Regions from separate parts of the Pseudarthrobacter sp. alpha12b genome, predicted to be linked through region 1. Evidence: riboswitches for the same ligand, from Rfam matches in the RefSeq annotation. Region 1 holds a riboswitch; the other holds the start of a gene.

Evidence for each region. Region 1 has a riboswitch for cyclic di-AMP ahead of ACTAQI_RS16400 (glycoside hydrolase family 16 protein). Riboswitches for the same ligand answer to the same signal wherever they lie in the genome.
Region 2: it holds a riboswitch for cyclic di-AMP, as region 1 does, so the genes downstream of both, ACTAQI_RS20960 (M23 family metallopeptidase) here and ACTAQI_RS16400 (glycoside hydrolase family 16 protein) in region 1, are expected to answer to the same signal.

What each region holds. Positions count from the first base shown of each region.
Region 1 is NZ_CP196746.1:3,539,327-3,551,143, forward strand. It holds gene dnaB (replicative DNA helicase) at 1-719, opposite strand, end outside; gene ACTAQI_RS16355 (hypothetical protein) at 1,366-1,671, shown strand; gene ACTAQI_RS16360 (hypothetical protein) at 1,689-2,255, shown strand; gene ACTAQI_RS16365 (FMN reductase) at 2,252-2,878, opposite strand; gene ACTAQI_RS16370 (PhzF family phenazine biosynthesis protein) at 2,987-3,835, opposite strand; gene ACTAQI_RS16375 (YdcF family protein) at 3,832-4,839, opposite strand; gene rplI (50S ribosomal protein L9) at 5,013-5,465, opposite strand; gene rpsR (30S ribosomal protein S18) at 5,483-5,722, opposite strand; gene ACTAQI_RS16390 (single-stranded DNA-binding protein) at 5,849-6,424, opposite strand; gene rpsF (30S ribosomal protein S6) at 6,498-6,803, opposite strand; cyclic di-AMP (ydaO/yuaA leader) riboswitch at 7,193-7,343, shown strand; gene ACTAQI_RS16400 (glycoside hydrolase family 16 protein) at 7,348-8,460, shown strand; gene ACTAQI_RS16405 (glycosyltransferase) at 8,584-9,777, shown strand; gene ACTAQI_RS16410 (oligosaccharide flippase family protein) at 9,774-11,234, shown strand; gene ACTAQI_RS16415 (aminoglycoside phosphotransferase family protein) at 11,339-11,817, opposite strand, start outside.
Region 2 is NZ_CP196746.1:4,507,844-4,519,660, forward strand. It holds gene ACTAQI_RS20920 (DUF427 domain-containing protein) at 1-475, opposite strand, end outside; gene ACTAQI_RS20925 (DNA repair helicase XPB) at 518-2,164, opposite strand; gene ACTAQI_RS20930 (helicase-associated domain-containing protein) at 2,178-4,652, opposite strand; gene ACTAQI_RS20935 (hypothetical protein) at 4,663-4,896, opposite strand; gene ACTAQI_RS20940 (cold-shock protein) at 5,121-5,504, shown strand; gene ACTAQI_RS20945 (DUF3027 domain-containing protein) at 5,511-6,023, shown strand; gene serC (phosphoserine transaminase) at 6,123-7,253, opposite strand; gene ACTAQI_RS20955 (metal-dependent transcriptional regulator) at 7,548-8,249, shown strand; cyclic di-AMP (ydaO/yuaA leader) riboswitch at 8,388-8,598, shown strand; gene ACTAQI_RS20960 (M23 family metallopeptidase) at 8,609-9,430, shown strand; cyclic di-AMP (ydaO/yuaA leader) riboswitch at 9,559-9,737, shown strand; gene ACTAQI_RS20965 (C40 family peptidase) at 9,808-10,488, shown strand; gene ACTAQI_RS20970 (NlpC/P60 family protein) at 10,651-11,418, shown strand; gene ACTAQI_RS20975 (HNH endonuclease) at 11,679-11,817, shown strand, end outside.

The DNA.
Region 1 (11,817 bases):
ATGGCAGCGGAGCGGGCGAAGTCCAGGGCGAAGGTTGACTTACCGACGGCGGGGCGCGCAGCGATGACAATCATCTGGCCAGGGTGGAGCCCATGGGTCAGCTCGTCGAGTTCGTAGAAGCCGGTGGGCACACCTGTCATACCCTCCCCGCGGTGGCCGGACGCCTCGATTTCGTCCACCGTGGACTCCATGACGTCCTTCAACACCACGTAGTCCTCTGCGGTGCGGCGTTCAGCGACGGCGTAGACCTCCGCCTGCGCCTGATTGACCAGGTCCTCAACTTCGCCGTCGGAGCCGTAGCCAAGCTGGACGATCTTTGTTCCCGCGTTCACCAGCCGGCGAAGCACCGCCCGCTCGGCCACGATCTCGGCGTAGTAGCCGGCGTTGGCTGCGGTGGGCACGGTCTGGATCAGTTCGTGCAGGTAGGCCGGGCCGCCGATCCTGTTGATCTCGGCGCGCTTGGTCAGCTCATCAGACACCGTGACGGCGTCCGCGGGCTCCCCGCGGCCATAGAGGTCGATGATGGCCTCATAGATGGTCTCATGCGCCGGTCGGTAGAAATCCTGTCCGCGGAGGATCTCAACCACATCCGCAATGGCATCCTTGGACAGCATCATCCCGCCCAGCACCGACTGTTCGGCCGGAATGTCCTGCGGGGGCTTCCGGCTCGCGTCCGATCCACGGGTCGTCTCGACAGGGTCCAGATGAGCGATTGACAAAGCTGCCGTCCTCCATTTGTACCGGGCGTGCGGCCCGGTGATCCATCCTGTTCGCGGCCTCCGATATCCGGCTCCGCCACCCGTCCAGGTCTACCCGCAGGCCCTGACAATCAAGCGCCGGGGTCAGGAACCCGGCTCCGGACCGGAGTTATCCCCAATATCCACAGCTTTTCCACAGAGAGACGCGGGAGGCGGGTACGAAGAGGCCCCCAAAACCGAAGCAGGAGGCCCTGTTTCGGCCGCGGAGAACAGGTACCCCGCTACGCTAGCCGCCGCAGCGCCACCCGCAAAGCCAGCAAGGCGGTGCCCCTGTGGATAACCTGTGCAGTACGGGGCATAGCTTGTGCACAGCCTGTGGGGAAGTCTGTGGATACATATTTATTTTGACGCGCATTCCGCCTCTGACCTGCGGAAACACCACCGACAGCATGTGGAGTAAATATTTCTTCCAAGGAATTTCATCCACAGGCACTGACCGGGATCCCGGGCGGGAGGAATGACCAAGGGGTCCCTGCAAGTGCTCGGGAATAGGCCCGTGACACCCCTCATATTCCTTGCCGGGAGCTTGACCGCCCCTCCGCCCCGCACTGTATGCGGAGCGGTGAATATTGCTGTGGATAAACCTAATCTGGAATAAGCTCTACGTATGGGCGATCTTCTGCTGGTGCTGTTGCCTGCGATAGTTTTGGCGGCGCTCATGTGGGGCGTTGCCACCGCTCTGCGCCCGCGTGATGCGGGGACTTCGGAGGCCGACAAATACCAGCGCGAGCTCGCCGAGCGGTCCGCCCGCCACTACGCAGACCAGGTCCAGGCTGCCACCGCTGCCCGTGCCCGCCTGGAGGCGGCTACCCGCCCCAGCCAGAACGCCCAGCAGCACAGCCAGCAGCAGGAACATCTGCGGGCTATTGACCGGCAAAGCAACCGCACCTGGCGAGGGCCAGGAAGTACATAGAAGAACGGCTCGTGAAAATGGAATCCCTTGTGGTCCCGGTCCTTATCCTGCTCGCGGTGGTTGCGGGGGTCACGGTGGCATACCGTGCCGCCCGGAGGCGCAAAGCGGCGCACGGAGCCACCCGGTCCCAGCCCGCTGCCACACCGCAGGAACTGGCCCGGGCAGCGGCAGACCGGCTGTCAGAGGACCAGCACCGGAGGCTCTACGCCTTGATCGCCCAAGGGCAGGCCATGGCCGCCATCAAGCTCTACTACGAGGCCACCGGTGAGGGGCTGCGGGCCTCACGTGACGCAGTAGGCGCCCTCGCGGCCCATCCCCAGCCCCACCGGAGCCAGGAGCCGGCACAGGTCCCTGACGAGGACGACGATGAGCCCCAGCGGTTCCCGTACCGCTACCGGGCGATCGCCAGCAAAGGCGACGTAACCCGCGAGGTAAGCAGCAACATGCTCAATGATGAGATCTACGGCAGGATCCGCACCCTGGCCCGGAGCGGTGATACCGAGGCGGCTGCCAATGCGTTGACGCGGCACTCGGACATCTCCCTAAAGCAGGCACGGGAATTCATCGAGCTGCTTGACGACTAGCGGGATCCGGAAATACCGGCCAGAAGCTGCTCGAACGGAAGGGATTCCAGCGGGACGGACTTTCGGCCCGGCTGCGGCCCGTCCAGCAGTCGCGCAAATTCGCCTGCAGCGCGCTCAATCCGGTCCGCAAGGGACACCCCGCCCTCCTCTGCGGTTCCCCAGTCCTGGGGCCCGGCAAAGACGCCGGTTGCCGCCATGCGCGTCCGCAGGTAGCTGAACAGCGGCCGCAGCGCGTAGTCCAGGACCATCTGGTGCCGGTCCGTTCCGCCGGTGGCGCCCAACAGGACTGCCTTGCCGTCCAGTGACTTGGGGTCCAGGACGTCGACGAAGGACTTGAAGAGGCCGCTGTAGGAGGCGCTGAAGACGGGACTCACGGCAATGATCCCGTCCGATGCCTCCACGGCGGCGATCACGTCCGCCAGCCGCGGGGCCGCGTAGCCGGTGACGAAGTTGTTGGCGATATCCACGGCCAGGTCGCGGAGCTCGACGACGTCCACTGCCACCTCATAGCCGCCTGCCTTGAGCTGCCGCACGGCGGCCGCTGAAAGCTGGTCGGCCAGCAGCCGGCTCGATGAAGGTACGCCAAGTCCTGCGGAAAGGACGGTGATGCGGCGGGTTTCCATGGCATTCTCCTGGTGCTCGTTCAATCCATCATACATGCGTTTGCATCTATATCAATGAACTGTTGCCGGCGGCGGAGTATTCCCGCACAGGTATTGGCTGGCTTCGGATCAGAGCAGGACGGTTCCCCGGATGCAGGTGGCGGAGTCGCCGCCCACCCACGTGTCCCCGCCTTCAGTACTGATGTGGATGCGGCCGGCCCGGCCCAGCACGGTCCCCTGCGAGGCCACATACTTCTCCGGCGCCCGGCCGTTTCCAATCAGCCACTGGGCGGCACCGGCGTTGAATCTGCCCGTGACGGGGTCCTCCGCCATGGAATCACCGGGCAGGAACGTGCGGACCTCAAAGTCGGTGCCGGTGCCGGGAGCGTGGGGCCCGATAACGCCGATTTTCAGGTGTCCCATTGCCGCATAGTCCGGCTCAAGGGCCAGCACGTGATCCGCGGATTCCAGCAGGACGCCGATCCATTCGGGACCATTCACCAGCCAGGACGCGTCCACGATGTCGCCGCCGGACACCCGCAGCGCCGCAACCAGCTGCCGGCGGATGGATTCCTCCACGGGGCCACAACGCGTCAGTGGCGGGGCCGCGAAAGCCAGCCTCCCGCCGTCGCGCTTTACCCGGACCAGCCCCGCGGCGCACTCCTGCACTACATAGCCGCCGGACTTCGGCACGCCCCCGGCTTCCAGCCAGGTATGGGCCGAGCCGAGCGTGGGGTGGCCTGCGAACGGGAACTCCTCACTGCCGGTGAAGATGCGGACCCTGTAATCGGCACGGGGATCCTGCGGAGGCAGGAGGAAGGTGGTTTCAGAAAGGTTGGTCCAGTTGGCGAATTGCTGCATGGTTGCCGCGTCCAGGTCCTGGGCATCAAGAACGACGGCGAGCGGGTTGCCGCGGTAGGCCTGGCCGGCGAAGACATCCACTTGGTGGAAGGGGCGGCTGCGGGGGTTCGGGTTCACCGGAGCAGGCTACCACCGGCCTGCGCCAGGACCGGGCCGGCCAAGGGAACGGTGATGATTACTGCGCAGGAAACCAGATTGATCCACCTGTAGGTTGCAAGGATGGCGATGAATTCCCGTAGGAAGGCACTGGGGATGAAGTAGCCCGCGGTCCTGGCTCCGGTGACATGCGCCCTCAGCCCCGCGCGCCGGGTGAACATGGCCGCACGAAATACGTGGTAGCTGCTGGTGACGACCGTGACGGGTGCATCCGGCCGCTCCATCAGATCACGCGAGAAGTCCAGGTTCTCCATGGTTGTGGTTGCCCGGTCCTCCACGATGATCCGGTCGGCAGGAACACCCTTCCGCTGCAGGTAGCGGGCCATCGCCGTTCCTTCCGGGAGGAGTTCGTCCCTCCCCTGCCCGCCGCTTGGAATCAGTGCTTTGATGGAACCGCCATGCTTCCCGCGGTACAGGCGGACGGCGGCGTCCAGCCTGGAAGCCAGCAGGGGCGGGACAGATTCACCGTTCAGGCCGGAACCCAGAATCACCACGTACTCAGGGTGTCGGCGCGGCGGAAGATTCGAGTAGATCAGGGAATAGACCAGGTAGCTGACGAACACGAATCCCACATAACCGGCCACCAGGGCCACCACGGAAGTGACCGCGCCCAAACCCGGTGCAACCGACTTCAGGGCGGCCAGCAAGAGGGGCGCGGCCACCACAGCGAGTCCTGTCAGCAGGGACAGCAGGTTTCCCGGGCTGCGGCCCTCGCGGCGCAGCATGATGATCCCGTTGAGGACCAGGAAAAGTGCCAGTAGCGGCCCGGACACGATGAGCAGGACGGCCAAGGCCAAAGTCATGACGGCCGGAACGGAGTTGTTGCCGGAGGCCAGGAGCAACCCAAGCCACCCGAAGATCACACCCGAGACCAGGAAGACGCCGTTCCGCAGCCGCCTGCGGTCCGTCACAAAACTGATGGCCGCAGCCGCCAGGAGGATGCTGCTGACGGCAAGGAACGGCAACGCTTGACGACCTTACTGGGAAATGGCGGATGGGGCCCGCACCGAACATCCGGGGCGGCATCCCAGCAAGCTTATGGTGCCGGCAGCCGGCAGAGGGAAAAGCCGGCGGTGATATGGGACGCAAAAGGCCCCCGCCGGAGTTCCAGCGGGGGCCTTTCAGCTGCGGTTGGAGACTACTTGCCTGCAACCACGTCGAGTTCGATCACAGCGGCAACGTCAGCGTGGAGGCGGACGTTGGCCTGGTAGGAACCGACCGACTTGATGTGGGCGGGCAGTTCCACCTTGCGCTTGTCGATCTTGCCAAGGCCAGCGGCCTCAACAGCGTCGGCGACGTCGCCCTGCTTGACGGTGCCGAACAGGCGGCCGGACTCGCCGGCCTTGACGATCAGCTTGACCGGCTTGGCGGACAGTGCAGCGGCCTGCTTCTGAGCATCTTCCAGGGAAGCGTGCTCGCGGGCGGCGCGGGCAGCCTTGATGGACTCAACCTGCTTCTCGCCACCCTTCGACCAGGTCAGGGCGAAGTTGCGGGGCAGCAGGTAGTTACGTGCGTAACCGTCCTTGACCTCGACTACATCGCCAGCAGCACCGAGACCGGTGACTTCGTGGGTCAGAATGAGCTTTGCCATGTTAGTTAATCCCTTCCTTAGCCGCGGCCAGCGCCGGAGTAAGGCAGCAGAGCAACTTCGCGGGCGTTCTTGATTGCCTGGGCGATCTTGCGCTGTTCCTGCACCGTAACGCCAGTGACGCGACGGGCGCGGATCTTTCCGCGGTCGGAGATGAACTTGCGCAGCAATGCTACGTCCTTGTAGTCGATGACAGTGATGTCAGCGGCCTTCAAGGGGTTGGACTTTGGTTTGGGCTTACGGAGTTCAGCCTTAGCCATCGTGGAGCTCCTATTCTAGGGAGCCCGTGGATATTGATCCACGGGATGGTGGTGGTCCGACGGCGGCAGTGCCATGGGTGCGTTACGGCACCCGGGCAGCCCCGGAGTCGGGCCGTTATTTGGGGTTTAGAAGGGAGGTTCGGAATCGGGGCCGTTGCCCCAGCCGCCTGCGTTGGACACACCGGGCGTGGCCCAGGGATCGTCCTGTGCAGCCTGCTGGTTGCCGCCGCCCCAGCCTCCACCGGAGTTGCCGCCCTGGTTTCCACCAGAGTTGCCGCCTCCGAAGCCACCGCCGCTGTTGCCGCCACCGAAGCCGCCGCCACCCTGTCCGCCGGAGCGCTGGGTGCGGTTGACCTTGGCATTGGCATAGCGCAGGCTGGGGCCGATTTCGTCGACCTCAAGCTCGATAACGGTGCGCTTTTCGCCTTCTTTTGTTTCGTAGGAGCGGCTCTTCAGGCGGCCGGTAACAATCACGCGCATGCCCTTGGTCAGGGATTCGGCGACGTTCTCGGCTGCTTCACGCCATACAGCGGCGCGGAGGAACAGGGTCTCCCCGTCCTTCCACTCGTTGGACTGGCGATCAAAGGTGCGGGGGGTGGAAGCGATGGTGAAGTTCGCTACTGCCGAACCGGACGGTGTGAACCGCAATTCCGGGTCATTGGTGAGATTACCGATGACCGTAATGGTGGTCTCGCCTGCCATCTACTGCCTCCTTGTTCGATCCTGGGTGAAGAGTGCGTTTCCTGCGGGGTAAAGAATGAAGACCGGTGCTGAATTACTCAGCAATAACCTTCTGCTCTTCGGGGCGGGTGATCTTGGTGCGCATGATGGTCTCGTTAAGAGACAGCTGGCGGTCAAGTTCCTTGGCGGTCTCCGGCTTGGCGGTGAAGTTCACCACGGCGTAGATACCTTCGGACTTCTTCTTGATCTCGTAAGCCAGACGGCGACGGCCCCAGATGTCAACCTTTTCGATGGTTCCACCATCGTTGGTGATGACGTTCAGGAACTTCTGAAGCGACGGCTCAACGGTACGCTCTTCGACCTCGGGGTCGATGATTACCATCAATTCGTAAGGACGCATATGTGAACCCACCTCCTTTGGGCTAAGCGGTTACGGCATTTCCGTAACAGGAGGTTCATTTGCGATTCCGTGCAATGCCCCGCCGCCGGAACGGAGGCAGGACGCAGCACAGACTTCAATATCCTAGTGCATTTGGACCCGATAGGCGATTCGCGCTTGTCCCAAGGCTAGGCCCATGATGTACCGCGGGCAGCCCCGACTGACGCTATGTGGAAAACAATGCCGCGACCGCTGCGCATTACAACGTCCCGCGCCGTGGCCGGCCGGCGCCGCGCCCACCCAGTGAGGTCCGTTACCTAATTGTGATTCTTGCGTCCCTTTCGTGTACGGTCATCCGGGGGCCGCCCCCAGCCGGCCCCAGTCCCGAAGGTCGTCCAACTCTGCCGCCTCCGTGACTAGACCCGGACTCCAGGCAGAGGCGGGGGACCCAAGCGTCCCGGGCACGGCCCCGCGCCTGCCCTTGGGGTGAAGCCGCGATTCGCGGCCGAATGGCCTCATTCGAACCCGACAGCTAACTCCGCAGGCGATGAGAGGTGACTTCCCCATGCCCGCACTCCGCAATGATCGCGCCAAACCGTCCCACCGTTATCAAAATGAGACTGGACCTGCCGGAACCTCTCCGGACTCAAGGTCCACCACGCCCGGCCTGCCCCGGCGGCGCTGGCCCCTCGCCGCGGGGCTTGCCGCAGCCCTCCTCGGAGCCGGCTCCCTGGGCCTCGGCCTGACCCACAACGATGGCGCCGCCGACATGGCGCGGGTGGCCAGTGCCGCCGACGCCGGCAGCGACGCACCCACCCAGACTCCAGAGGCTGTTCCTTCCTCCGTGGCGCCTGCCCCGGCACCGGTACCGGCAGCTGACGCCGCTCCCGCTGCAGCCCCTTCCCCGGAACAGGCTCCGCCCGCGCCCGCAGCTGCACCGGTTCCCGCCGCGCCGGCTCCCTCCTCCGAATCCCCCATCGCAGTGGCGCCGGCCGCGGCGCAGCTTGCCAGCAGCGGGGCCCCTGCGCCCGCCGGCGTTCCGGGCAACTGGACCATGACCTTCGCCGACGAGTTCAACGGGGCCGGACTGGACACCGCGAAGTGGTCCGGATGTTGGTTCTCCCCCGGCTGCGGGACCATGAATAAGGTTTCCACCAGCCCGGCGAACGTCTCGGTGGCCAACGGAAACCTGGCCCTGGGCCTCGCCTCCGCCACCTCCGGGGGATTGGTATCGACCAACCCGAAGGGCGGGGCAGGCACGGGCTTCCAGTTCACCACCGGCTATGTGGAGGCCCGCATCAAGTTCCCCGGCAACGCCAACGGCCTCTTCAACTGGCCCGCGTTCTGGACCACGGGACAGTCCTGGCCGACCACCGGCGAGAATGACATTGCGGAGGTCCTGCAAGCGAAGATGACCGTTAATTACCACTCCGGTTCCGGCTCCCAGAACCAGGGCGGCGTGGGCGGCAACTGGGCCAACGAGTACCACACCTTCGGCCTGCACAGGATGGCGAATTCCTCCGACGTCTACTTTGACGGCGTCAAGGTCAAGTCCTACCCCACCAACGACGGAAACGCTCCGCAGTACATCGTGCTGAACGTCGGCGCCTCCTCCACGAACCCGGCCTACGGCCCACAGTCCCAGATGATGGTGGACTACGTGCGCGCCTGGCAGTAGCCGGCCACGCACCACCTGATGGAAGGGCGACGGCGGGACCTCCCGCCGTCGCCCTTCCAGCTTCACCTCAAGGTTGCCCAAAGGTCACCCTCCGCCGGCAGTGTGATCCAGTACACTCTTGCAATGAGGCTCCTGTACGTGACGGAAAGCGTGCCCAACCGGGATCCGGAACTGGGCGATGGAAGCTCGATGATTCCGTACGAAGTGATCCTGCACCTCCCTCCTGACGTTGCCGTCACGCTGCTGACTTTTTCGGGCCCCGTCCCGGTTCCGGCGGAGATCAGGAACCGCTGCGAAACCGTGTACGAACTGGCGCCGCGGGAGGAAATTTCGGCCTTTGTCCGTTCCCTGGGCGGCCTCGCCGGGCTGGGGAAACACCGCCGTTCAACCCCGTCTGCCCGCGCCGCAGCCGCCCGGTTGTCCGCAGACAGGGACGCCACCCTCATCCACGGCCCGCACGCCCTGTTCCTGTCCCATCACGTCACCGGGCCTCTGGTGCTGCAGACAGTTGACCCCTGGTCCATCCGGGCCGGCATGGACACGGCCATCGCGCGCACCTTCCGGCCGGCCTATCGGCTGCGCGAGCAGCTGGCCGCCCGGGCTGAGCTGCAGCTGCCGCCCAGGGCCCGGCTCCTCACCGTCGGGGCCCAGGATTCTGCGGCCTGGTCCGCCAAGCTGGGCAGGTCCGTCCGAAGCATCCCCAACGGAACAGCAATGGCTGCCGGTCCCCGCCGGGAGCGGGATATCCCCGTTGTCTGCTTTGCGGGCAGCCTGAACTACGCCCCGAACGTGGACAGCGCCACCGTGCTGGTCAGCAGGATCGCGCCGCTGGTGTGGCGGGAAGTCCCCAACGCCCGCTTCGTCATCGCGGGGCGGCGGCCCACCCCGGCGGTGCAGGCGCTGGCCGGACCCCAGGTGGACGTCCTGGCGAACGTGCCTTCCATCCTGGACGTCTTCCAGGGGGCCGACGTTGCAGTCTTCCCGGACGAGCACGGCGTGGGCATCCGGAACTCCGTCCTGGAAGCCCTTGCCGCGGGGCTGCCCGTGGTTGCCACACCGGTGGCTGCGAGGGAACTGCCTGCGCACCCGCTGCTGACCGTTCAGGACAGCCAGGAGGCACTCGTGCGCAAGGTGGTGGAACACCTCACCGCCCCCGCGCCACTGCAAGGGCGTCCCGCCAGCATGACGGCGGAAGGGTCTGCAGGCGCTGTCCGCACCTGGGACACCGTGACGGACGAGTACCTGGCGGAAGTCCATGCGGCCATGGCTGCTCCATCCCCTGCCGGGGAGCTTTCCCGAACGAACAGGCACCCATGACCTACGCGCCGGGGGAATTGGAGCGCAAGGGAGTCCGGGGAGCCCTGTGGCAGGGGCTGGCCTTCGCCTCTGGCAGGGTGATCGTGCTGGTAACCACGGTGGTGCTGGCACGGCTCCTCTCACCTGAGGAATACGGCCTCGTAGCCCTGGCGCTGGTGCTGATGGCCTACGCCGAAACCATCGCCGACGCCGGTGTGGGGCAGGCGCTGGTCTACCTGCCCAAAACCCCCGTCATCGCCCGATCAGCACTGCTGCTTTCCGTTGCCCTGGGCGCGGTGCTGGCCCTGGCGGCGGTGCTTGCCGCGGACACAGTGGAGGACCTCCTGGGGCTGGACGGTGTGGCTCCGCTGGTGCAGGTCCTTGGGGTTTCCGTGCTGGCCACGGCCTGCGGTGCCGTCCCGGAGGCCATCATGCGGCGGGACCTGAAGTTCAGGCAGCTCACGGCGGCGCCGGTGCTGCGCGCCGCAACCATGGGGACGGTGACCCTTTACCTGGCCTTCACCGGCCACGGCGCCTGGTCGCTCGCCGTCGGAACGGCTGCCGGGTCCGTGGCCTATGCCGCCACCTGCTGGTTCCTTGTCCGCCATGAAGCGCCCTGGCAGATCTGGCGTGTCAGCAGGAGCGCCCTTGGGGAGAACATCCGCTTCGGCGCCCCCGTCGCCGGCAGCACCATGCTGGCCAGGGCCATCTTCGACGTCGACTACCTGGTCATTGGCATCGTGCTGGGCGCGCATGCGCTGGGTCTCTACACCCTCGCCTTCCGGCTGCCGGAGGCCCTGATCCTGAACGTCTTCTTCGTGCTCTCCACCGTCCTGTTCCCCCTCTACACGCAGGTCCGCGGCGACCGGCAGCGGCTGCGGGACGGATACCTGAAAAGTGTCACCGTCCAGGCCCTTTACGGCATCACGGCAGGCGTGGGACTGGCCGTGGTGGCGCCCGTCCTGGTGCCAGTCCTTTTCGGCCAGCAATGGGAGGAATCGGTCACGCCGCTGGTATTCCTGGCCCTGTATGCGGCGGCACGCTCCCTGGGCGCCGGGGCAAATGACGTTTACAAGGCGATGGGGCGGCCCGGTCTTTCCATCTGGATCTCCGTGGTCCGCCTGGTGGTCCTCCTTCCCGCCCTGATCTTCGCCACCCAGTGGGGAATTGTGGGGGTCGCGTGTGCCCAGATGGTGGTGGCCGTGGTCTTCGCGTTTGGCATGCAGGCGGTGGCCGCCAAGGTCATGGGAACAAGGATGCGCCGGATGATGCGCGCCGCGGCACCGGGCCTGGTGTGCGGTGCCGCGGTGGCCCTGGTGGGCCTGGTCAACTTTGCCAGGCACGCCCTGGGACCCGTGCCCACGTTGGCTGTCATGGTGGTTGCCGGGGTGGGCGCGGTGTACGCGGTGCTGCGGTTCGGCTACCGCGACCTGCACGACGAGATACTGCGGCTTTTCAAGCGCCACCACGAGGGCTGACGGGCGGCCGGAAGCAGGGCTTCCCAAGGGTCAACGCCGGAATTGCGGACCAGTCCGCCCGGGCCCGGCCCACCGGCCCGGCCCCGTCCCCGGGACTCGGCCTTTTAGGCGGCTTCCACAGCATGGCGCCACAACCAGAAGTCCCTGTCCGCCTGGAGGGCGGCCCGGACTTTTCCGTTGCCCTGCGCCGGGTCGGCCTCCGCTTCCTGCGCCAGCCGGTCGGCGAGCGTGGCGGTGGAGCGCGCCCACGTGGCGACCACCAGCAGCGGGAGGAGCGAGTGGTCAACCCCCCGCATGCCAAGGTGGCGGGAGAGCGGGTCCAGCGCCCAGCCGCCCTGGCCGAAGGCCTTGTCGAAGGCCGCGATCTGGGCCTCCCTGACGAAGGCATGTTCGCTGGACTCGCTCAGGTACTGGAGGTAGAAGACCAGATCGTGCCCGGGAACGCCGTCCATGAGCGAGCGCTCCCAGTCCATGACCTGCAGCGCGCCGCCGGACTTAACAAGCAGGTTGGGATGGCTCAGGTCGCCATGCTCGATGACCGCGGGCAGCTGCGCCTGGCGCAGCGGGGCAAGGAGTTCGTGCG
Region 2 (11,817 bases), 970 kb from region 1:
CCTTGAACGGGCCCACCACGCGGCTGGTGATCCATCCGCCATAGAAGCGGCCCGGCTGTGCCTGCACCCGCTCTCCATCCACTTCGCAGTAATCCATCCGGCCCGGGTAGACGGCCACCCGGTCAGCGAGCGCCTCGAACCCTGACGCAGGCTCGGGATAGGACCATGCGGCGCTGTCCGCTTCCTTGCCGCCGCCGCGTACGGTCAGGTACTTCGCCGAGCCTTTGAACTCGCAGAAGCTGCTGCCAGAGGCAGGTTCCAGCGCACCGGATGCGAATGCTGACTGGAGGACGTAGTACACCGGCGGATGGCTGGTCTCGAGAACGCGGAGCGAATCGGTGGTGTCAAGGATCAGTTCCCCGCCTAAAACGATGCGTATCCGTTCACTGCTGGGCTCGATCCGCGGCGGCCGGGGATAATCCCAGACCGACTCCTGGCCGGGCCCGGGCACGGCGGGAATGATTCGTATGCTCATGCCTCCAGTGTGCGCGCAACGGGTGCTGCGCGCACGGTGCGGCTAATCCGCCGCGTGTACGTCCTTGGCGTCCATGATCCGGTAGGCATACCCCTGCTCGGCAAGGAACCGTTGGCGCTTCGCGGCGAAGTCCTGGTCAAGGGTGTCCCGTGCCACCAGGGAGTAGAAGCGGGCAGCGCGTCCGTCCTTCTTGGGCCGCAGGAGCCGGCCCAGCCGCTGCGCTTCCTCCTGCCGGGACCCGAAGGAGCCGGAGACCTGGATGGCGACGGAGGCCTCAGGCAGGTCGATGGAGAAGTTGGCCACCTTGGACACCACCAGGGTCTGCAACTCCCCGGATCGGAACGCGTCAAAGAGCTTCTGCCGTACCTTGACGGAGGTGTCGCCCTTGATCACCGGTGCCTGCAGGCGCTCGCCGAGTTCGTCCAGCTGGTCGATGTACTGGCCAATCACCAGCAGCTGCTCCCCGGCGTGCCGTGCCACCAGCTGCTCCACCACGTGGGTCTTGGACTCGGACGTGGCGCACAGCCGGTACTTGTCCGCGTCGTCGGCCATGGCGTAGGCAACGCGTTCGTCCTTTGGCAGGTCCACGCGGACCTCCACGCAGTCTGCGGGCGCGATGTAGCCCTGGGCCTCTATGTCCTTCCAGGGCGCGTCATACCGCTTGGGCCCGATCAGGCTGAAGACCTCTCCCTCGCGCCCATCCTCCCGGACCAGCGTGGCGGTGAGCCCCAGGCGCCGGCGGGCCTGCAGGTCGGCGGTCATCCTGAAGATCGGTGCGGGCAGGAGGTGGACCTCGTCGTAGATGATCAGGCCCCAGTCGTGGCCGTCCACCAGTTCCAGGTGGGGGTAGATGCCGCCGCGTTTGGTGGTCAGTACCTGGTAGGTGGCGATGGTCACCGGCCGGACCTCCTTCAGGGCGCCGGAGTATTCGCCCACTTCCTCCTCCGTGAGGGAGGTGCGCCTGAGCAGTTCGTCCTTCCACTGCCGGGCTGCCACGGTGTTGGTGACCAGGATCAGTGTGGTGGTGGAGCCGGTGGCCATGGCCGCGGCCCCCACCAGGGTCTTGCCCGCGCCGCAGGGCAGCACCACCACGCCGCTGCCGCCCGCCCAGAAGTTTTCGCTGGCCAGGCGCTGGTAGGGCCGGAGTTCCCAGCCGTCCTCATTGAGTGAAATCAGGTGCGGGGTGCCGTCCACATAGCCGGCCAGGTCCTCGGCCGGCCAGCCGATCTTCAGCAGCAGTTGCTTGAGCTGGCCGCGCTGGGAGGCGTGCACCACCACCGTTTCTCCGTCGATCCGCGGCCCCAGCAGCGGCGCGATCTTCTTGGCCCGGATCACTTCCTCCAGGACGGGATAGTCGTCCGTCCGCATGACCAGCCCGTGGCGCGGGTCTTTTTCGAGGCGCAGCCGGCCGTACCGGGACATGGTTTCCTCGACGTCGATCAACAGGGAATGCGGTACCGGGAAGCGTGAGTACTTCAGCAGGGCGTCCAGCACCTTCTCGGCGTCCAGCCCGGCGGCACGGGCGTTCCACAGCCCCAGCGGGGTCAGCCGGTAGCTGTGCATATGCTCAGGTGCCCGTTCCAGCTCCGCGAAAGGCGCGATGGCATGCCGAGCCTCGGTGGCCAGCTCGTGGTCCACCTCGAGGAGGATGGTCTTGTCGCTTTGGACGATCAGGGGTCCGTCGGTCACGCGGGGGAATCCTTCACTGGCGCAGTTCCTCTGCGGCCTCGATGTCGATAATGCGGTGCACGGACAGGACCCGCTCAGTGTCCTTGGCAGGATCGAACACGCGCACCCTGCCCCCGCTCACAGATAGCGGAACAACCACTTCCAGGCTGGCATTCCCCAGGCTGTCCACCACGTTCATATGGATCCGCTGCTTCAGCCGGATGGCCCTTTGCAGCGCCTCAAGCCCCAGCTGGGTGGCTGCCTCGCTGCCCGCAGCGGTGCCGGGGTGGTGTCCGACGCCGGGGCCGGCCTGCCGCAGGACGCCCAGTTGGGCTTCAACGTCCTCCGCCGGGGGCGCCATCCGCGGGGCGGTATAGACGGGGCGGGAGCTTTCCTGCGGGGCCGGGGGCCGGCGGAGGTGCGCGGCGGGCTCGGCGCCGTCCACGGACGGGGACAGGCCCAGGCTGCGGAGGGCGGCGGCGAGCTCACGGGGCGGCGACGAGGACGTTACAACCGTGGGGGACAGGCTGGCCAGGCCGAGCTGGGCTGCCTTGGGTCCTGCCAGCAGTTCCCGGAGGGCCGCTTCATCGTCGCTTTGGATAAAGCTGGCGGCCTGGCCCACGCGGAGGCTGCCATGCCGGGATGCGGTGTCCTCCACCAGGTACGCCAGCGGCTGCGGTACGGCGGTGGCGGAGTGTTCCCGAAGAAATGCCAACAGGCCGGCGGCGTCGTAGCCGTCATCGAGTGCCCGCTTGATGGACTCCGCGGAGAACCGGTAGATGGTGGCCGGGCCCTGGCCCTCGGCGTCGGCCATGACCAGGAGTTTTTCGGTGAGTGCAGGAGTGAGGTAGCCCGGGGCAACGGCTGTCAGGTCTGCCTGCAGCAACACGTGGTTCAGGGCTGCCGGCAGGTGCTCGCCCAGGATGGCAAGGGCGGCATCGGGGTTGTCTTCGGCGAAAGCGCTCCCCAACTGGCTCAGGGCCCCCGACCCCACCAGGCCCAGCATCTCCGCCTCTGCGAGGACTCCCCGGATGAGGGAGCTGAACCGCCGGGCCATCCGCGGCTGTGACCATTCCGCGCGCTGCAGGACCGCGGCGGCATCGAGAACGGGCGCGGTGCCGTCCGGCCCTGAGGCTTCGACCGTAAGTTCGTGCAGGATCTCGAGGATCCGCTTGCGGACCACCGGAGCGTCGGGCCGCTGCGCCCCGGCGGACAACGCCGCGATGGTGTTTCCGGACGCGCCCCGGGCCGGGGCGCCCGGTGCCGTGTTCATGGGCTGGCCCACCATCGAGGGCACGCGCTCGCTGGCCAGCCAGGCGTTCACCAGCCACAGCCATTGTTCCTGCCGCGGAAGCACCAGCCACTCCAGCTGCGGCGGCTGCACCCAGGACGACGAATCGACGTCGAGGCGGATCAGGCCGGCCAGTCCGCACAGCTCCAGCAGCTGGCCCGCCGCACCCTGGTCAATGCGCAGTTGGTCGGACAGGCGGCGCATCTCGCGGACCCCCACGCCTCCGCTGCGCAGCGTGGCCAGCGGGTTCTCCCTGATGGCATGCAGCAGTTCGGAAACCAGCCGGAGGGTTTCTGAGATCGCGCTGAGCGCTGCATTCCTGCGCAGGGCCGCGGTGGTCCGGCCGAGCTCCGGGAGCGGCGGCGACAGGGTGAAGTCATTGATGATCGCGCCGCCGCGCAGGGCCAGCCCCACGCTGTGCGGCAGCTCCACATGGGCGGCGTCGAGCGGAACCAGGAGCCCGCGCGCAAGGAGCCAGTCGACCGGCCCGACGTCGGCACCCTCGGTCGTGACCGACGCCTTCCGTTGCGCCTGGGGGACGGCACCCATGGCCCAGTTGCGGAACCTGGCGAGCAGCGCCGTCGTCCGTTCCGGTGCAGTGGCGAGGATGTCCTGCAGTGCCTCGGGGGAGGAAGTCCAGTGCTGGAGCGCCAGCGCAGCCTCCATGGGCGTGGTGGCGCCGTGGATTACGAACCCGCTGCGGTGCAGTTCGGAGACCAGCTGCACCGCCCGCTGGGCGAAGGACGGCTGCAGGCGGACCAGCTCTGTGTAGCTGCGTCCCAGCCCCGCCGGGTAAATCCCCACCACGTCCTTGAGGGAGCCCACCGGCAGGTAGAACGGCTGGTCGGCGGCCGGGGAAGGAGTGCCGTGCGGGGGAGCAGCGTGGTGCACCAGGGCAAGTTCCTGCAGGGTGCCCAGGATCTGGGTCACCGTGGCCAGGCCCGCGCCGTGGATCAGCGTGTGCACTCCCTCGGCGGAGGCGCTGTGCCCGGTGTCGGTGTTGGTGCACAGATGCAGGGTCTCCAGGACCTGCATCTGGGGCCGGTTGAGCCGCTCCAGGGCGCGCTGGACGCTGACACGGGAGCTGGCACGTGCCGCCAGCGCAGCGAAGTCCGGAACAGAAGGGGAAATGAGGTCCGGCCGCGCGGCGAACAACGCCCGCAACGAATCGTCGCTGCGTGCCTCCAGGTCCTTGCCAAGCGCGCGAATGAGGGACATCAGTCCAACGTTACCGCTGCTGGGCCCTTCCCGCCCGCCGCCGGGCGGCAACGCCGTCCAGGACCAGCAGGAGCATCAGGATGAAGGCCGCCGGCAGGCCGTACAGCGCGGTATAGGTGATCCAGGCGGGAGCTACGGAACCGGCGAAGGCGAGCGCCATGACAGCAGCCACGGCTATCAGGGACAGCACGGCAACAACTGCGGCGAGGACCATCAGCGGCCGCCGGTAACGCGAGGGAGTCATGGATGCAACGCTACCGCGCCCGGAGCGGAGCGGGTAAAAGCCGGGGCCTTGCGCCTGCGGCGGAACAGTGCTGCCCAAAGCATCAATAGGCCATGCGGCAGGATAACCTTGAAGCATACAGACCAACACGGTTTGCGTTTGCCATACCCTGAACCCGCACAACAATGCGGATGCGGTGGCAGCCGGCCGTGTCTCATGACAGCAGAACGAAGAAGGTTGATTACGTGCCTACCGGCAAGGTCAAGTGGTATGACAAGGACAAGGGCTTTGGGTTCCTCGCGGGCGAAGACGGCCAGGAGGTCTTCCTGCCCAAGTCGTCGCTGCCCGAGGGCGTAACGGAGCTGAAAGCCGGCACGCGCGTGGAGTTTGGCGTGGCGGACGGACGCAAGGGTGCCCAGGCGCTGGGGCTGCGGGTGCTGGACAAGACCCCGTCCATCGCCAAGGCCAAGCGTCCCAGCGCGAAGGATCTTGCCCCGCTGGTGCAGGACCTGGTGACCGTCCTGGACAACCTGTCCGGGACCCTGTCCAAGGGCAAGTACCCGGAGGGCAACAAGGGTAAGGCCATCGCTGCCGCCCTGCGCAAGGTCGCCGACGAGCTGGACGTTTAAGCGCCTATGGATCCCCAATCTGAACAGCCGGGCACGCCAGTGCAGGAGCAGGCTGCCAAGAACCCGCCCAAGCGCAAGGCAGGCGTGCCGGTATGGCGTACGGGCAAGCCTGACGCTTTCCTGGCTGCTGCCGTGGACACCGCCCGGACCGCAGTGGAGGGCATCACCCCCGCCGCCACCATCGGGCCGCACCTGGCAGCCAAGAGCGAGGGCGACCGGTTGGTCACGCACCTGTTCGAGTCCCGGCTGCCCGGCTACGCAGGCTGGCAGTGGTACGCGGTACTGACCCGCAACTCCCGCTCCAAGGTAGTAACGGTCAACGAGCTGGGCCTGCTGCCCTCGGGGGACGCCATCCTGGCCCCGGAGTGGGTGCCGTGGGCCGAACGCGTCCGACCCGAGGACCAGCAGGAACCCGAAGCGGACGGCCAGGAAACAGCCGCGGCTGAACCGGATGGCCAGGTGACCGCGGAAGCCGCGGAGGATTCCAAGGACGACGCCGGCACGCAGGCAGGAGCCTGACCGCACTTTATGCCGGGAAACCGGCTACCCCTGCGTGGGGCAACGAAAACGGCGCCGTCCGGGAAGAACCCGGGCGGCGCCGTCGTGCGTTGACTGTGGTTACTTGCGCAGCTCGCCAACCACGTAGTCGATGCTGGACAGCAGGGCCGAGACATCGCTCGGATCGATGGCCACGAAGGTGGCGATGCGCAGCTGGTTGCGGCCCAGCTTCCGGTAGGGCTCGGTATCCACGATGCCGTTGGCGCGCAGCACCTTGGCCACTGTGGCGGCATCGACCGATTCGTCGAAGTCGATGGTGGCGATGACGTTGGAGCGTTCCTCGGGCTTGGCCACGAACGGGGTAGCGAACCCGGAGGCGTCGGCCCAGCTGTAGATGCGCCCGGCGGAGTCGGCGGTGCGTGCGGCGGCAAAGTCCAGGCCTCCGTTGGAGTTCAGCCACTGGACCTGGGCGTCAAGGGTGACCAGCGTGGACAGCGAGGGCGTGTTGTACGTCTGGTTCAGGCGGGAGTTGTCGATGGCGGTCTGGAGGTCCAGGAAGTCAGGAATCCAGCGGCCGCTGGCCTTGATCCGCGCGGCACGTTCAATGGCAGCGGGGGAGAACAGGCCAAGCCAGAGGCCGCCGTCGGAGGCGAAGTTCTTCTGCGGGGCGAAGTAGTAGACATCGCTCTGGGCAACGTCCACGTCCAGGCCACCGGCCGCCGAGGTGGCATCCACCAGGACCAGCGATCCCTCGTCGGCTCCGGAGACGCGGGTGACCGGGGCTGCTACACCGGTGGAGGTCTCATTCTGCGGCCAGGCGTAGACGTCCACGCCCGCCTCGGCCTGCGCCGCCGGACGGGTGCCCGGCTCGGACTTGATAATGGAGGAGGCTCCCAGGAAGGGCGCCTTATTGGTGGCCGCGGCGAACTTCGACCCGAACTCGCCGAAGGACAGGTGCTGGGCCTTCTTTTCCACGAGCCCGAAGCTGGCGATGTCCCAGAAAGCCGTGGAGCCGCCGACGCCCAGGACCACCTCATAGCCCTCCGGGGCGCGGAAGAACTGGCTCAGTCCTTCGCGGACCGACCCCACCAGGTTCTTGACCGGCGCCTGCCGGTGGGAGGTGCCGAGGATGGTTTTGGACGCTGCTGCCAGGGCATCGATCTGTTCCTGGCGGACCTTCGACGGGCCGGCGCCGAACCGCCCGTCCTTGGGCAGGAGGTCGGCGGGGATCGTGATGCTGGTGTCGCTCACAGGTGCTCCAATTCGGCGGGGACGAAAGCTTTGGTCCGGACGGGCGGGTAAAAGGTGGCCGGCAGTGCGCGGTGGCTGCGCAACGGGCCCTACCCATTCTGCCTGAACGGCAGTGGGGGCGGCAGCCGGAGGGGCCAAAGTCCAGACAATGAGACGGTCCCGGCACGTGCGGCTGTTCGAAGCGCGGCTATTCGGACAAAGTCAAAATAGGCTAAGCTTTCCCCCGGACTACCTCGCGGGAAGAGGCGATACGGTGGGACAACGCAAGGTACTGCGCTCGAGGAGCTGAGCTGGATGACGGATCTGATCGACACAACGGAGATGTACCTCAGGACCATCCTGGAGCTTGAGGAAGAAAACATCGTTGCCCTTCGGGCCCGTATCGCCGAGCGCCTGCGCCACTCCGGCCCCACCGTGTCCCAGACCATCGGCAGGATGGAACGCGACGGGCTCGTTGTCGTCTCCGGCGACCGGCACCTGGAACTCACTGACACGGGCCGCAAGCGGGCCACGGAGGTCATGCGCAAGCACCGGCTGGCCGAACGCCTGCTGGCCGACGTCATCGGCCTGGACTGGGCCTACGTGCACGACGAAGCCTGCCGCTGGGAACATGTGATGAGCGAGCGGGTGGAACGGCGGATCTACGAGATGCTGGACCACCCCACCGAGTCGCCGTACGGCAACCCCATCCCCGGCCTGGCCGCCCTGGGCGGACAACCGGCGAGCAGTTTCGCTGACGGGGCCATCAGCCTGGTGGAGGCCATGAAGAGCTACGCGCCCGCTTCAGCGGTGACCATCAGCCGGCTGGCCGAACCGATCCAGGTGGAGCCGGAACTGCTGACGCAGCTGGACGAAGGCGGAATCCGGCCCGGCGCTTCAGTGGCCCTGGAGCGCGTGGGCGACTACATCTCCGTGCGAGTGCAGGGAATCGAAGGGGCGCTGGAGCTGCCGCCTGAGGTGGCCGCCCATGTTTTCGTCGCCCTCAGCCAGCCCTGAGCGGCTCCGCATACCCCAAAGCGAAGCTTCCACGCAAAGATAACGGAATTGTTACCTAGGGTCTTAAGGCCCTATAGTGGTAACAATCGTCGATACTTGAGCGTTACCCGATCCGGAGCCGAGCTCTGCCAGCGGATCGGGTGCATGAAGTCGTTACTGGCAGAGGCGGGGGAACCACAACCGGCAGCGGGGGACTGCCTTGGGGTGAAGTCCGTCAGCAGCGAGCCTCTCCAGTGAAGGATTCTTCCGGGAATACCCCTGTGCAGAAGCTTGCCCATGACGGGCCGGGTCTTTGATCTCTCTGACCCGAATCCGACAGCTAACTCCGCAGGCTTTCCAGAGAGGAACCCTTCTTGACCATGCAGACCTCCCGGGGCCGCCGCCGCGCGGCCGGCCCCCCTTTGGCACCCCGGGTTGTCGAGGATGTCGCAGCGGAGCGCCCCCGCGATCTGCATCGCGACGCACGCCGCCGCAGGGGCCCGTTCCGGCAGGTGACGGAGTTTGCCGCCGCCAGCGGCATTGGCCAGAAAGCCGGAATCGCCTTGGCCGCCACCGGCCTGGTGCTCACAGTCACAGTGCCGGCCACCAGTCCCGTCATGGCCACGGACGCGTCGGGCAATACGCCCCTGGCAGCTTCCGCCGTCAGCCCGCAGCCCCAGATTTCCGCCGATATTGGTGCCCAGATCGACTTCAGCCGCTCGGCCGTGGTGACCCAGGCCGACCCGGATGGGAAGCTGAAGCAACTCCTGAGCGCCCAGTCCGCCGGCTCCGTCACGCGCGCCGCATCCGCCGGCACCCTGGCCGCGCCGCTCGCATCCCTCACTACCGCCTCGCCCTTTGGCTACCGGGTCAGCCCCATTACCGGTGGCTCCGGGGACTTCCACCGCGGCCAGGACTTTGTGGCGCAGTGCGGGACCTCCGTCCTGGCGGCCGCGACGGGCACCGTGACCTTCGCGGGCTGGCATCAGTTCGGTGGCGGTAACCGGGTGGTCATCGACCACGGCAACGGGCTGGAAACCACGTACAACCACCTGTCGTCGTTCAACGTCAAGGTGGGCCAGACAGTTTCCCGTGGCGACGTTGTTGCGCTCAGCGGGACCACGGGCGCGTCCACCGGCTGCCACCTGCACTTCGAGGTGCAGGTCAACGGCGAAGTGGTTGATCCGATGGGTTGGCTTTAACTGTGTGATTGCTCACTCTCAGATTGTGGCGACCTGCCGTGACCTGAATGTGACATTGAAACAAAACTGCTGTACCGTCTAACTCGCGTCAACTTTTCCGAAGTTGACGCTCTTGAGTGGATTGCCTAACTCTGCCACCGCTCAAGGTCCGTTCGCATTTCATCGTCTGGCAGGGGCGGGGGAACCAATTTTGGCCTTCTTTCCAGAAGGCCTTGGGGTTAAGTCACGTGCTTCCCAGGAAGCAGTGTGGCCGGGTGACTCCCATCCGAATCCGACAGCTCACCTCGCAGGCATTGGGAGAGGCTACCTTCGTGTCTTCACGCCATCATTCTGCGCGCCACCGTGCGCAAACGGTTCGCACCAACCCCCTGGACGCAGTGTCCAAGGCCGTGAGCGCAAATGCCGGGACCGTAGGCCGCCAGGCTGCCGTCGTGGCAGCGGCGTCGGGCCTCATCCTGAGCATGGGCCTGCCGGCCACCGCAGCTGACACCACCGCTGGTGTCTCTGCCTCCACCGAGTCCGGTTCGGCCCAGACGGCCCTCGCTGTCACCGCCGCCCCCACGGCCACGGTTTCCTTCGAACGTCCCGTCGTCAAGACCACCGCTGCTCCTAAGGTGGAAGCGGTGCGTCCGCAGTCCACCGCGCCGGCCGAACGCACGGCCACGGCCACTGCAGGCCAGGACGCTGCCCCCGCCGCCAAGGCCGTCGAGACCGTTTCCGCGGCGACTTCGGGCATTGCGGCCATCGCCTACACCGGCATCGGCCACTCCTACGTGTGGGGCGGCACCAGCCCCGTCACCGGCTGGGACTGCTCCGGGTTCGTTCAGTGGGTCTACGCCCAGGCCGGAATCAGCATCCCGCGTACCAACGCGTGGAGCATCATGACCCCCACCTCCACCCCCCAGCCGGGCGACCTGGTGGTCCAGAACGGCGGCGCGCACGTGGGCATCTACGTCGGCAACGGCATGATGGTCAGCGCACTCAACCCGTCCCAGGGCACGCTGCTGCACTCGCCTGCAGCCACCGGTACCTCGTCGTACTACCACCTCAACAAGTAGTTCTTGGGCTCCACGCTCCAAGGGCTATTTCTTTGCCCAAAGCTTTTCGCTAGAAACCACATCCCCGTTCGGGATGCGCCGGCGTACCCCCAAGATGCCGGCGCATCCAATTCCCTGCGTCTGCCTACAAGCGGTTCGAAGGAACAACGAAAGAGAGAACTGATGACGACTCGTGCTACCGCACGGCACCGCGCCGAGGCCACCAAAACCAACTCGATCGCTGTCATTGCCAAAGCTGTAAGCGACAACGCCGGCGGCATGGGCCGCCAGGCTGCGGTTATCGCTGCCGCTTCCGGCCTGGTCCTGACCAGCGGCATCGCAGCGAACGCTGCTGACGCCAACGTCAAGCGCGATTCCGCTCCCGCGTCCCAGCTGGAAGTCGAATCCGCCGTCGATGCCCCGATTTCCGCGGCTTCCACCATTGCCATCAGCTACGAGAAGCCGGCCGTGACCACCACGCCGGCCCCCGTCGCGGAGCCTGAGCCCCAGGTTGAGGTGCAGGAAGCTGCTCCTGCTGCCCAGCCCGTTGCTGCCCCCAAGGTCACGGCCAAGGTTGCCACCGCTGCTGCTCCGGCTGCTCCCGCAGCCCAGGCTTCGGCCAGCGGCAAGGGCGCTGCCATCCTGTCCGCAGCCTATGCACAGCTCGGCGTCATGCAGGACTGCACCATGCTGGTGACCAACTCCCTGGCCGCCGTGGGCATCCACTTCCACGACTGGCCCGCAGGCTACCTGTCCCTGGGCCGCACCGTGAGTGCAGCCGAGGCGCAGCCGGGCGACCTTATCTACTACGCCAACGGCGGTTCGGGCATGGCCCACATTGCTGTGTACGCCGGAAACGGCATGGCCGTCCACGGCGGCTACAACGGGAACCAGACCGTGGTCTTCAGCGCCAACGTGGGTTCCGGCCCCGTCTTCATCCGCGTCAACTAAGCATTCCAGCGCCGGCCTGAACGGCCGCCGGGAAATGTTACAGGGGACCCCCGCCAGTGAGGCGGGGGTCCCCTGCGGTTTAAGGGTTGGCGACGGCATCGGTGCCGTGCCCTTCTCACGGCCCGAATGGGCTCCGGGGCGGCGATTACCTGATTCTGCATTTCTTTGTTTACTCTTGTGATGTCGATCCATAGCCCGGACATGCCGAGGGCAGCCGGCCCTCGTGCCCCTGACGGGTGCGGCCGTGAAGAGGTAAGTGCATGCGCACTCTCGTTCTGAATGCTGGATATGAACCGCTGGCGGTTATCACTTTCCGCCGGGCGCTGGTGCTTGTGCTCACGGGCAAGGCGAGCGTGGTGGCCGAAGGGGATGACCCTGTGGTGGGCCCCACCGACGTCC